DNA from 3 places in the Streptomyces sp. NPDC002845 genome. Region 2 is predicted to be linked to each of the others. Evidence: riboswitches for the same ligand, from Rfam matches in the RefSeq annotation. Region 2 holds a riboswitch; each other region holds the start of a gene.

Region 1 (3,202 bases), on a different contig from region 2:
ACTCTCGGCTGCGCTCGCGCGGGAAACCCCATGACGACGTGCGCTGATCCGACCGGGGATAGGACACAGGCTCTCACCTCGCGCGGCGCCGCGCCTGCCATACGGCCGCCGCACCCAGCAGGGCCACGGCACCCGCGCCCACGAACAGGCCGACGGACGGCCCCTGTTCGCCGGAGCCGGAGCCGGAGCCGGAGCCGGAGTCGCCGTCTCTGCCACCGTCGCCGCTGCTGTTGCTGTCGCTCTCCGAGATCTGCTCGCCGCACCCCTTCTCCGGGTAGCCCGCGATGGCGCAGAGCAGGGCGTTGGCGTCGTAGCGCAGGGGCCCCGCGACGGCGGCGAGGGCGTCGGCGGTGGTCGCGTCCTCGGGTACGCGGGCGCAGGCCGTGCGCGGGGACGGGGGCGTCTCGCCGGACGGGGCGTCGGCGGCCGTACCGAAGTCGATGACCAGGGCCACCCGCTTGGTGTCCGCCCGCGCGGGCGTCGTCGCGCAGACGGTGTCGAAGTCGGCCGTACCGCGCGGCCGGGCCGCGTCGGCGGAGTCCTCGCTGACGGCGAAGCGGAAGCCCTGGACGTCGCCGTCGGCGGGGCGGGTCGTCGACGGGCCCTGGGTGGCGTACGTCCATGCCGAGCCGTCGCGCTCCCAGAAGGACCAGTAGCGGTAGCCGGCGGCCTGGGCCTGGCCCGAGCTCCCGAGGACGGCCAGGAGAACGGACGAAACGGACGACAGGACCAGGATGGACGTACGCCGCCGGTTCACGGCTGCCGCTTCTTGTTGCGGCCGCTGATCAGGAAACCGACACCGATGCCGCCGACCAGACCGACGCCGATGACCCACCACACGCTGACGCCGGAGTCCTCGTCCTCCCCGGCCTGCGGCTCAGTGGGTACGGCGGAGTGGTCGGACACGTCGGACGCCGGGCCGGTGGCGTCGAGCTGCTCCACGAGGTCGGCACCGCCGAAGTCGCGCGGGTCGGTGCCGGTGGCGTGGGCGGCGAGGATGAGCTGGGCGTACGCGGCGGGGCCGGACTGCGCTGCCCAGGGGCCCGCGTTCTTCTCCAGCCAGGCGAGGGGCTTGTCGGTGCTGCCCTCCTGGCCGGCGGCGGCGAGGGCGACGACCGCGTCGACGGTGTTGCCGTAGTCGGGCTGCTCCTTGTCGCCGGGGTCCTTGAGGTGGCCGTCCTCGGCGAGGGCCTTGGCCAGATACACGGCGCCGTTGTGGGCCGCGTCCTCGGAGGAGAAGGCGTCGCCGCCGACGCACTCGGCTGCCGTACGGGCCTCACCGGCCTCCGCCACGAAACCCTTGCCGAGGCTGCCGAGCACCGCGGCCGCCGTGGCATCGGCGTTCGCGGTCAACGTGCCGTTCTTGTCGGGCTGGTAGGCGAAGGCACCGCCGCCGTCGTCGCCGCAGGGGACGGAGAAGGCGCGCAGTGTCTCGTACGGGGAGTAGTCGCCCTTCCTCTGCTCCTCGGGCTCGTCGCCGGAGGCCACGAAGGCGCCGATCACGACGGATGTGGAGTTCGCGTCGCTCGGGTCACCCGGTGTGTAACCCCAGCCGCCGTTCTTGTTCTGTACGTCCTTCAGCCAGCGCGCTGCCTGGCCGACCTCGCCGTCGTGCCCGCCGAGCGCGGCGAGGGCCTGGACGGCGGCAGCGGTGCTGTTGGTGTCGACCGGCGTCTTGGCGTCGCACTTGGCAGTGGCGTCGGCCCGGTAGGCCGCGAACGCCCCGCTCGCGCACTGCTGCCCGACCAGCCAGTCCACCGCCTCGGCGGCGGGCTTCACACCCGCGGTGTCCAGCGCGAGCAGGGTGAGCGACTGCCGCCACACCCCGTCGTACGTCGGGTCGGTGGAGCCGTACAGCCCCGTGGGGATCGCCTGGGAGGGGGAGGGCGAGGCATCCTCGGCCCAGGCGGACGTGGCGGCCGACGTGTCGGCTCCGGCGGACGTGGCGGCCCGGGCGGCCGGTGCGGAACCGACGCCGATCGCGCCGATCGCGGTGATGACGGCCACCGCGGCGAGTGCGGCCATTCCGGCCGGTACCGCGGTGCTGCGGCGAACATTCATGATCGGCGGCTGCCTTTCCCCTGTTGTCCGGTTCCCTGCGCGGAACCGGGCAGCACGGCACAGCCGGGCGGCTCGGCTCCGTATGCCTCGACGGTGCCCGTCCCCGACGGGCAGCCGGTGACGCGAGCCGGTCACGATCCGTACGGGGCAGTCCGGCTCGCCGGCCTGGCGGACGGCTCACGGTTGCGGGTCAGCGCCGGATTTGCACCGGCTTCCCCCCGTACGGGTGATGACGACCTGGCCACTGTACCGGCCCGTAGGGAAACGGAAACGGCTGAGGGCCACCTGTGGGTGGCGGCGGGTTCCGGCTCACGCCGATGACGGGGATCGCGCCGATGATGGGGATCGCGCCGATGACGGGGATCATGCCTGACGGGGATCACGCCACCGCCGCACCACCTGAGTCGCTTACACCACCGTCCAAGCCGCTTACACCGCCACGTACGCCACCGGCTCGCTCCCCGTCACCGCCTCCGCCCGCCCCAGCTTCACCAGTCGCCGGAGATGGGCCTCGGCCTCCGAGACGGCGATGTTCCTCGATCCGTAGGGGATCTGGTCCCAGGGGCGGTTCCACTGCATGCGTACGGCGAGCTGCCAGGGGGTGAGGGGCTCGGCGAGGAGTGTCAGCAGGCCGGTGAGGCGGTCCTCGTGGTGGGTGAGCAGCTCCCCTACGCGGGCGGTCGCGTCGGTGAACGCGTGCTGGTGGGCGGGGAGTACCTCGGCGGGGCCGAGTCGGCCGATGCGCTCCAGTGAGTCGAGATAGTCGCCGAGGGGGTCGGTGACGGTCGCGTCGTCCGGGTCTTCGTACAGGCCGATGTGCGGGGTGATCTCGGGGAGCAGGTGGTCGCCGGAGAACAGGCGTCCGTGGCCGGGGAGTCGGGAGGGGTGGTCCTCCTCCAGGTGGAGGCAGACGTGGCCGGGGGTGTGGCCCGGGGTCCAGATCGCGCGGAGGCGGCGGCCCGGGATGTCGAGGAGTTCGCCGGGGACGATCTCGCGGTCGGGCAGGGCGGGGGAGAGGCCGGGCAAGGCGGGGCGGTGGGCGGAGCGCAGGGGCGCCACGTGCTCCTCGGGGGCGCCGGCGGCGGTGAGCTTGTCCGCCATGTACGCGAACCAGCGCCCCGGGCGGGTCCGGCGGGTGCGC
Region 2 (3,202 bases):
CCGCCCCTACCCGTCCCATCCCCCAGGGGCTCCGCCCCTTCGACCCCACCGGTAGGGGGTGGGTGGTGGGGTTGTCGGGGGTCTGCGGGTTGTGTGGGGCTGGTCGCGCCCACGCGGCGGAGCCGCATATCGATACAGCCCCGCGCCCCTTGCGGGGCGCGGCCTCAGCCGGAGTGGCGCCGATGAGCCCGCGCCAACCTCGCCGACCTGCTCCAGCCCCATGGGCCCGCGCCAAGCTCCTCCAGCTCCGCGCTGAGCCTTTGCAGCCCAGACCAGGCACCATCAGCCTGTCCAGCGTTTGAGGACGAGGCCGTTCAGGCCGATCTACAGCAACCCCCACCCACCCAAACTGCCCTGCCCGCCCCCCGCCTCCGGCAGACTGCCATCCATGGACATCACGATCCGGCAGGCCAGGCCCGACGAGTACGACGCTCTCGGGGAGATCACCGCGCAGGCCTATCTCGGCGACGGCCTGCTCGACTTCGGTGAGAGCGACGGGTACCTCGGCGAGCTGAAGGACGTGGCCAAGCGAGCGGCCGCGGCCGAGGTCCTTGTGGCCGTGGAGCGGGACCGGGTGCTCGGCGGTGTGACGTTCGTCCCGTCCGGCGGTCCCATGGCCGACATAGCGCGGCCCGGTGAGGCCGAGATCCGCATGCTCGCGGTCACCCCCGCGTCCCGTGGCCGGGGCACGGGCGAAGCCCTCGTACGCGGCTGCCTCGACCGCGCCCGCGCCACGCCCGGCTGCGTCCGCGTCGTCCTGTCCACCCAGGCCGCGATGCGCACCGCCCACCGCATCTACGAGCGCCTCGGCTTCACCCGCACCCCCGAGCGCGACTGGAACCCGATTCCCGAGCTCGACATCAGCCTGCTCACCTACGAGCTGACGCTCTGACACCCTCTGGAACCGATACGGCACAACATGTGGGGGTGACCTCGCGGCCCGGCACAAGATGTATGCTCATGCTCGCTGTCGCCGCAGGGGAATCCGGTGCGAATCCGGAACTGTCCCGCAACGGTGTACTTGTGCATGTCTGTCCCCGGGACAGGCCCGCACGAACGTCAGTCCGAGGACCTGCCGACAGTGCGCCCGGCCGTCCGGTCCGGGTGCCCTGACGTCCGGGTCTCGTGGAATGGGCCGGTGGACGCGACGCCACGTGCGCTCGTGTGCTGCCCCCTGCCCTGTGCGAGGCCCCCGTGCCGAGCGAGGGAGAGCCCCACGTGACCATCGCGCCAGCCGAACCGGCTTCAGCAGCGGCTCAGTCCGCGACATCCACCGCGGACGACGGTCCCGGAGCAACCCTGCTGCGGACCCTGACCGAGCTGACCGCCGACCTCCCCGACGCCGACCCCGGCCGGGTCGCCGCCGCCGCGCTGCGCGGCCGGTCCGCCCGGGCCGACGAGACGGAGCTGCGCGAGCTGGCCACGGAGGCGGCGGCCGGCCTCATCTCCGAGGACCCGGCCTACTCCCGGCTGGCCGCCCGGCTGCTGACCATCGGCATCGCCGCCGAGGCCGCCTCGCAGGGCGTCACGTCCTTCACCGGGTCGGTCGCGGTCGGGCACCGGGAGGGGCTCATCGCGGACCGTACGGCCGAGTTCGTACGCGTCCACGCCGAGCGGCTCGACGCGCTCGCCGACCCGGACGCCGACGACCGCTTCGGCTACTTCGGTCTGCGGACGCTCCACTCCCGCTATCTGCTCCGGCACCCCATCACCCGCAAGGTCATCGAGACGCCCCAGCACTTCATGCTCCGGGTGGCCGCCGGTCTCGCCGAGGACGACACGACCCGGTCCGTCGACGAAGTGGCCGCCCTGTACGGGCTGATGAGCCGCCTCGACTACCTTCCCTCCTCCCCCACGCTCTTCAACTCCGGCACCCGGCACCCCCAGATGTCGTCCTGCTACCTCCTCGACTCCCCGAAGGACGAGCTGGACTCGATCTACGACCGCTACCACCAGGTGGCCCGCCTCTCGAAGCACGCCGGCGGCATCGGCATCGCGTACTCCCGCGTCCGCTCCCGCGGTTCACTGATCCGCGGCACGAACGGGCACTCCAACGGCATCGTCCCGTTCCTGAAGACCCTCGACGCCTCGGTCGCCGCCGTGAACCAGGGCGGCCGGCGCAAGGGCGCGGCCGCCGTCTACCTGGAGACCTGGCACTCGGACATCGAGGAGTTCCTGGAGCTGCGCGACAACACCGGCGAGGACGCCCGCCGTACGCACAACCTGAACCTCGCGCACTGGGTCCCGGACGAGTTCATGCGCCGTGTGAACGCCGACGAGCCGTGGTCGCTGTTCTCGCCGGCCGACGTGCCCGAACTGGCCGACCTGTGGGGCACGGAGTTCGAGGCCGCCTACCGCAGGGCGGAGGCCGAGGGGCTCGCCCGCAGGACCATCCCGGCCCGCGATCTCTACGGCCGCATGATGCGCACCCTCGCGCAGACCGGCAACGGCTGGATGACCTTCAAGGACGCCGCCAACCGCACCGCCAACCAGACGGCCGAGCCGGACCACGTCATCCACTCCTCCAACCTCTGCACGGAGATCCTGGAGGTCACGGACGACGGGGAGACGGCGGTCTGCAACCTCGGTTCGGTGAATCTGGGTGCCTTTGTCGATACGTCGACCGGCGACCTCGACTGGGAGCGGCTCGACGCCACCGTCCGCACCGCCGTCACCTTCCTCGACCGCGTCGTCGACATCAACTTCTACCCCACCGAGCAGGCGGGCCGGTCGAACGCGAAGTGGCGGCCCGTCGGCCTGGGCGCGATGGGCCTGCAGGACGTGTTCTTCAAGCTGCGCCTGCCCTTCGACTCACCGGAGGCCAAGCGCCTTTCCACCCGCATCGCCGAACGCGTCATGCTCGCCGCGTACGAGGCCTCCGCCGACCTCGCCGAGCGCAACGGGCCCCTCCCCGCCTGGCAGAAGACCCGTACGGCCCGGGGCGTCCTCCACCCCGACCACTACGGAGTCGAGTTCACCTGGCCGGAGCGCTGGGCGGCCCTGCGGGAACGCATCGCCGAGACGGGGCTGCGCAACTCGCTGCTCCTCGCCATCGCGCCCACCGCCACGATCGCGTCGATCGCCGGCGTGTACGAGTGCATCGAGCCCCAGGTCTCCAACCTGTTCAAGCGCGAGACCCTCTCCGGCGAGTTCCTCCAGGTCAACTCGTACCTGGTGAACGAGCTGAAGCGGCTCGGCGTCT
Region 3 (3,202 bases), on a different contig from region 2:
CGGGATCGCCTCGGTGCCTGTCAGTCGGATGGGCGCGTCGGTGAACGCGAGCCACCGGTTGGCTTGTTCGGCAAGGAGGGGGCCGAAGCGGAAGGATCGAGTCAGGGTGAGGTGGGTGGCTTCGAAGCCTGTCATGATGTCCCGGGCTCCGCGCCAGCCGTAGATCGCCTGTGCGGAGTCGCCGACCATGACCAGCTGGGTGTGGGCACGTTGAGCGGCGAAGACCTGTTCCAGGACGGGGTTGGTGTCCTGTGCTTCGTCGAGGAAGAGGAAGCTCGGGTGTTCCAGGGGCCCGTTCGGTGGTGCGGGATCGTACGGCAGTTTGGTGCGGAGAGTCCCCGGGGCAGTGGAGATCGGGACCGGCCCCGGTTGGCCGCCGCCTTCCCGCGCGTGGGCAGCCGGGGTGCGTTCGCTCGGCGGACCGGTCCGGGTTGCCCCGGCGAGGCCGCCACGTGCACCGAGCGACCGTCAGCCGGATGGTTCGGCGGCCCGCCCGGCGGTTGAGGTCGGCGTCATCGGTCAGGTTGAGGCGGGAGGGGGCCGTTCAGTGGGACCAGGGCTGCCTGGTCGCCCGACGGGGCAGGTCCGTCGGGCGAAGAGCGCGGTCGGCGCGTCGGTCGAGGTCGGCAACCAGGGCCGTCCGGTCGGCCGAGGCCGAGTGGGCGTGGGTCTCGCCCGCCCGGCTGACCGCGCCTCACCACGCAGACCCGCGCGCCGGACGGAGGAGCTTGCCCTCGTCGAGGGCGGCCGGCTCACGCGGGGTCAGTGGAGGCGCCCGTCTCCCCGAGCGGCCGTCCTGCCCGTACGTTCCAGCGGGCGGCCCGGCCGCTGAGTTCCGTGGCGGTCAGCGGGGGTACGTCGACGCGCCAGAAGGCGGACTCCGGCGCGCCCAGCACGCGTACCAGCACGGCCCGTACGACCTCGGGCTCGACCACGGCGACGGTGCGGCCGCCGACCTGGGCGGCCGTGTCGAGCCAGCGTGCGACCCGGTCGCACAGCGCGCGGACCGACTCGCCGCCGTGCGGGGCGGAGTCGGGTTCGGACAGCCACCGGACCATCGCCTCCGGCTCCCTGCCGCTGACCTCCGCCAGGTCCGCGCCGCGCCAGCGGCCGACGTCCAGACCGGCGAGTGAGGGCACCGAAACGGCGTCGAGCCCGAGCGCGTCGGCCGTCTCGCGGCAGCGCACGCTGGGGGAGACCCACGCCCGGTCGGCGGCCGGGACCGTGCCCGCGGCCGCGTGGGCCGACCGAAGGCCGGCGGCGTCCAGCGGGCACCCGTCGTCGAAACGGGCCTCGCGGAGGGCCTTGTTCAGTGCGGGTGAGATCAACATCACTCGGCTCGTCATCCGCCCACTCTCGTACTCGACTCGTCCTCGGCTCGTACTCAACACCCTTGCCCTGTCCGGGACATGACCATAAGGCGACCTGGAAACGGCCGCGTGACCAGGTCACCGGCGCACGGTGCGCCGCCCATGCGCCCTTGGCCGGAACCCCGCTTCGCGGTACGTTCGCGTCGATATCGATGACGGTCGACGGAAGCCGGTGGGAATCCGGCACGGTCGCGCCACTGTAAGCCCAGCCCGTACCGCGCCCGCCAGGGGCGACAGGGGCTGAGCAAGTCAGACCCGTGGCCGTCGTCCTGTGCACCACCGAGACGGGACGCGAGTTCCCCAGGAGGTCCTGCCATGGCGCAGTCCGCCGTCGCATCGTCGGCCGCAACCCCCACCGCCGTACCGGCAAAGCTGCCGGTCGGCGCGATCGTCCCCTGGGCGGTCTTCTTCGGCATCCTGATGCTGGTCCTGCTCTACTTCGTCGGCGCCGAACAGGGCGCCACCTCGCTGCTGTCCGGGGAGGGCGTCCACGAGTGGGTGCACGACGCCCGCCACCTGCTCGGCTTCCCCTGCCACTGACGGCGACGAGGAACCGTAACCGCGCATGAACTCCACAACGGTCAGAAACCTCCTGGTCCGCGGCATGCTCGCGGGCCTCGCCGCAGGCCTTCTCGCCCTGGTCGTCGCCTACTTCCTGGGCGAGCCGCGGGTCGACGAGGCCATCGCCTTCGAGGAGGCCCACGCCCATGAGCACGGCGGCGAGGAACCCTTCAGCCGCACCCTGCAGTCCACCACCGGTCTGAGCACCGGCGTCCTGGTCTACGGCGTCGCGTTCGGCGGCATCGCCGCTCTCGCGTACTGCTTCGCGCTCGGCCGGATCGGCCTCTTCGGGCCGCGCGCGAGCGCGCTGCTCCTGGCGGTGGCGGGGCTGGTCGCGGTCTATGTCGTCCCCTTCCTCAAGTACCCGCCCAACCCGCCCGCCGTCGGCAGCCCCGACGCCCTCGACCAGCGCACCGTGCTGTACTTCCTGATGATCGTGCTCGGCGTGCTCCTGGCCGTCGGCACCGTGATCCTGGGCAAGCGCCTCGCGCCCCGCCTGGGCAACTGGAACGCCACCGTCGCCGCGGGCGCCTTCTTCGTCCTCGCCGTAGGCCTGGCGTATGCCTTCCTGCCGTCCTACGACGAGGCCCCCGAGGGCTTCCCCGCCACGCTGCTCTGGCAGTACAGGCTGTCCGCCCTCGCGATCCAGGTGACCCTCTGGACCGCGTACGGCCTGGTCTTCGGGCACCTGGCGGAACGGCTCCTGGCTCCGCGCCCGGCAGCCGCCCGGGAGAAGGGAAGCGCCGCACAGGCAACTCCCGCCACTCGCTGAGCGATCGACCACATGGCTAAGGCTCCCCGGACTTCCGGGGAGCCTTAGCCATGTGTCCCGCACGTGTTCCCAATTTCTGGAACACGTTCTACGGTGTGCGCCGTCAGGTCCGGCCGTGGGGAGCCAGGAGGCGCCGTGCATCTCGAATACACGCCCGAGCAGCAGCGGCTGCGCACCGAACTGCGCGCCTACTTCGCCGAGTTGGTCCCGGCGGGCGCCCACACGCGGCACGCCGGACCGGCCGCGCAGAAGCGGTTCTACCGCGACACGATCCGCCGCCTCGGCACGGACGGCTGGCTGGGCGTGGGCTGGCCGAAGGAGTACGGCGGGCGCGGACTGACCGCCATGGAACAGTTCATCTTCTTCGACGAGGCCGCCCAGGCCGGCGTCCCGCTGCCGCTGATGGCGCTCAACACGGTCGGCCCGACGATCATGCGGTACGGCACCGAGGAGCAGAAGGCGTCGTTCCTGCCGAAGATCCTCTCCGGCGAGATCGACT

Evidence for each region. Region 2 has a riboswitch for cobalamin ahead of ACWD3C_RS36090 (ribonucleoside-diphosphate reductase subunit alpha). Riboswitches for the same ligand answer to the same signal wherever they lie in the genome.
Region 1: linked by a shared signal. The riboswitch ahead of ACWD3C_RS20450 (prenyltransferase/squalene oxidase repeat-containing protein) and the one ahead of ACWD3C_RS36090 (ribonucleoside-diphosphate reductase subunit alpha) in region 2 are both predicted to bind cobalamin.
Region 3: linked by a shared signal. The riboswitch ahead of ACWD3C_RS10025 (CbtB domain-containing protein) and the one ahead of ACWD3C_RS36090 (ribonucleoside-diphosphate reductase subunit alpha) in region 2 are both predicted to bind cobalamin.

The regions. Positions count from the first base shown of each region.
Region 1 is NZ_JBSFUU010000026.1:58,376-61,577, forward strand. Features, by position in the region: gene ACWD3C_RS20445 (SCO2322 family protein) at 74-757, opposite strand; gene ACWD3C_RS20450 (prenyltransferase/squalene oxidase repeat-containing protein) at 754-2,061, opposite strand; cobalamin riboswitch at 2,191-2,333, opposite strand; gene ACWD3C_RS20455 (MBL fold metallo-hydrolase) at 2,491-3,202, opposite strand, start outside.
Region 2 is NZ_JBSFUU010000070.1:15,959-19,160, reverse strand. Features, by position in the region: gene ACWD3C_RS36095 (GNAT family N-acetyltransferase) at 389-892, shown strand; cobalamin riboswitch at 955-1,094, shown strand; gene ACWD3C_RS36090 (ribonucleoside-diphosphate reductase subunit alpha) at 1,219-3,202, shown strand, end outside.
Region 3 is NZ_JBSFUU010000011.1:12,234-15,435, forward strand. Features, by position in the region: partial or broken gene ACWD3C_RS10015 (UvrD-helicase domain-containing protein) at 1-273, opposite strand, end outside; gene ACWD3C_RS10020 (histidine phosphatase family protein) at 753-1,346, opposite strand; cobalamin riboswitch at 1,510-1,650, shown strand; gene ACWD3C_RS10025 (CbtB domain-containing protein) at 1,686-1,910, shown strand; gene ACWD3C_RS10030 (CbtA family protein) at 1,936-2,703, shown strand; gene ACWD3C_RS10035 (acyl-CoA dehydrogenase family protein) at 2,839-3,202, shown strand, end outside.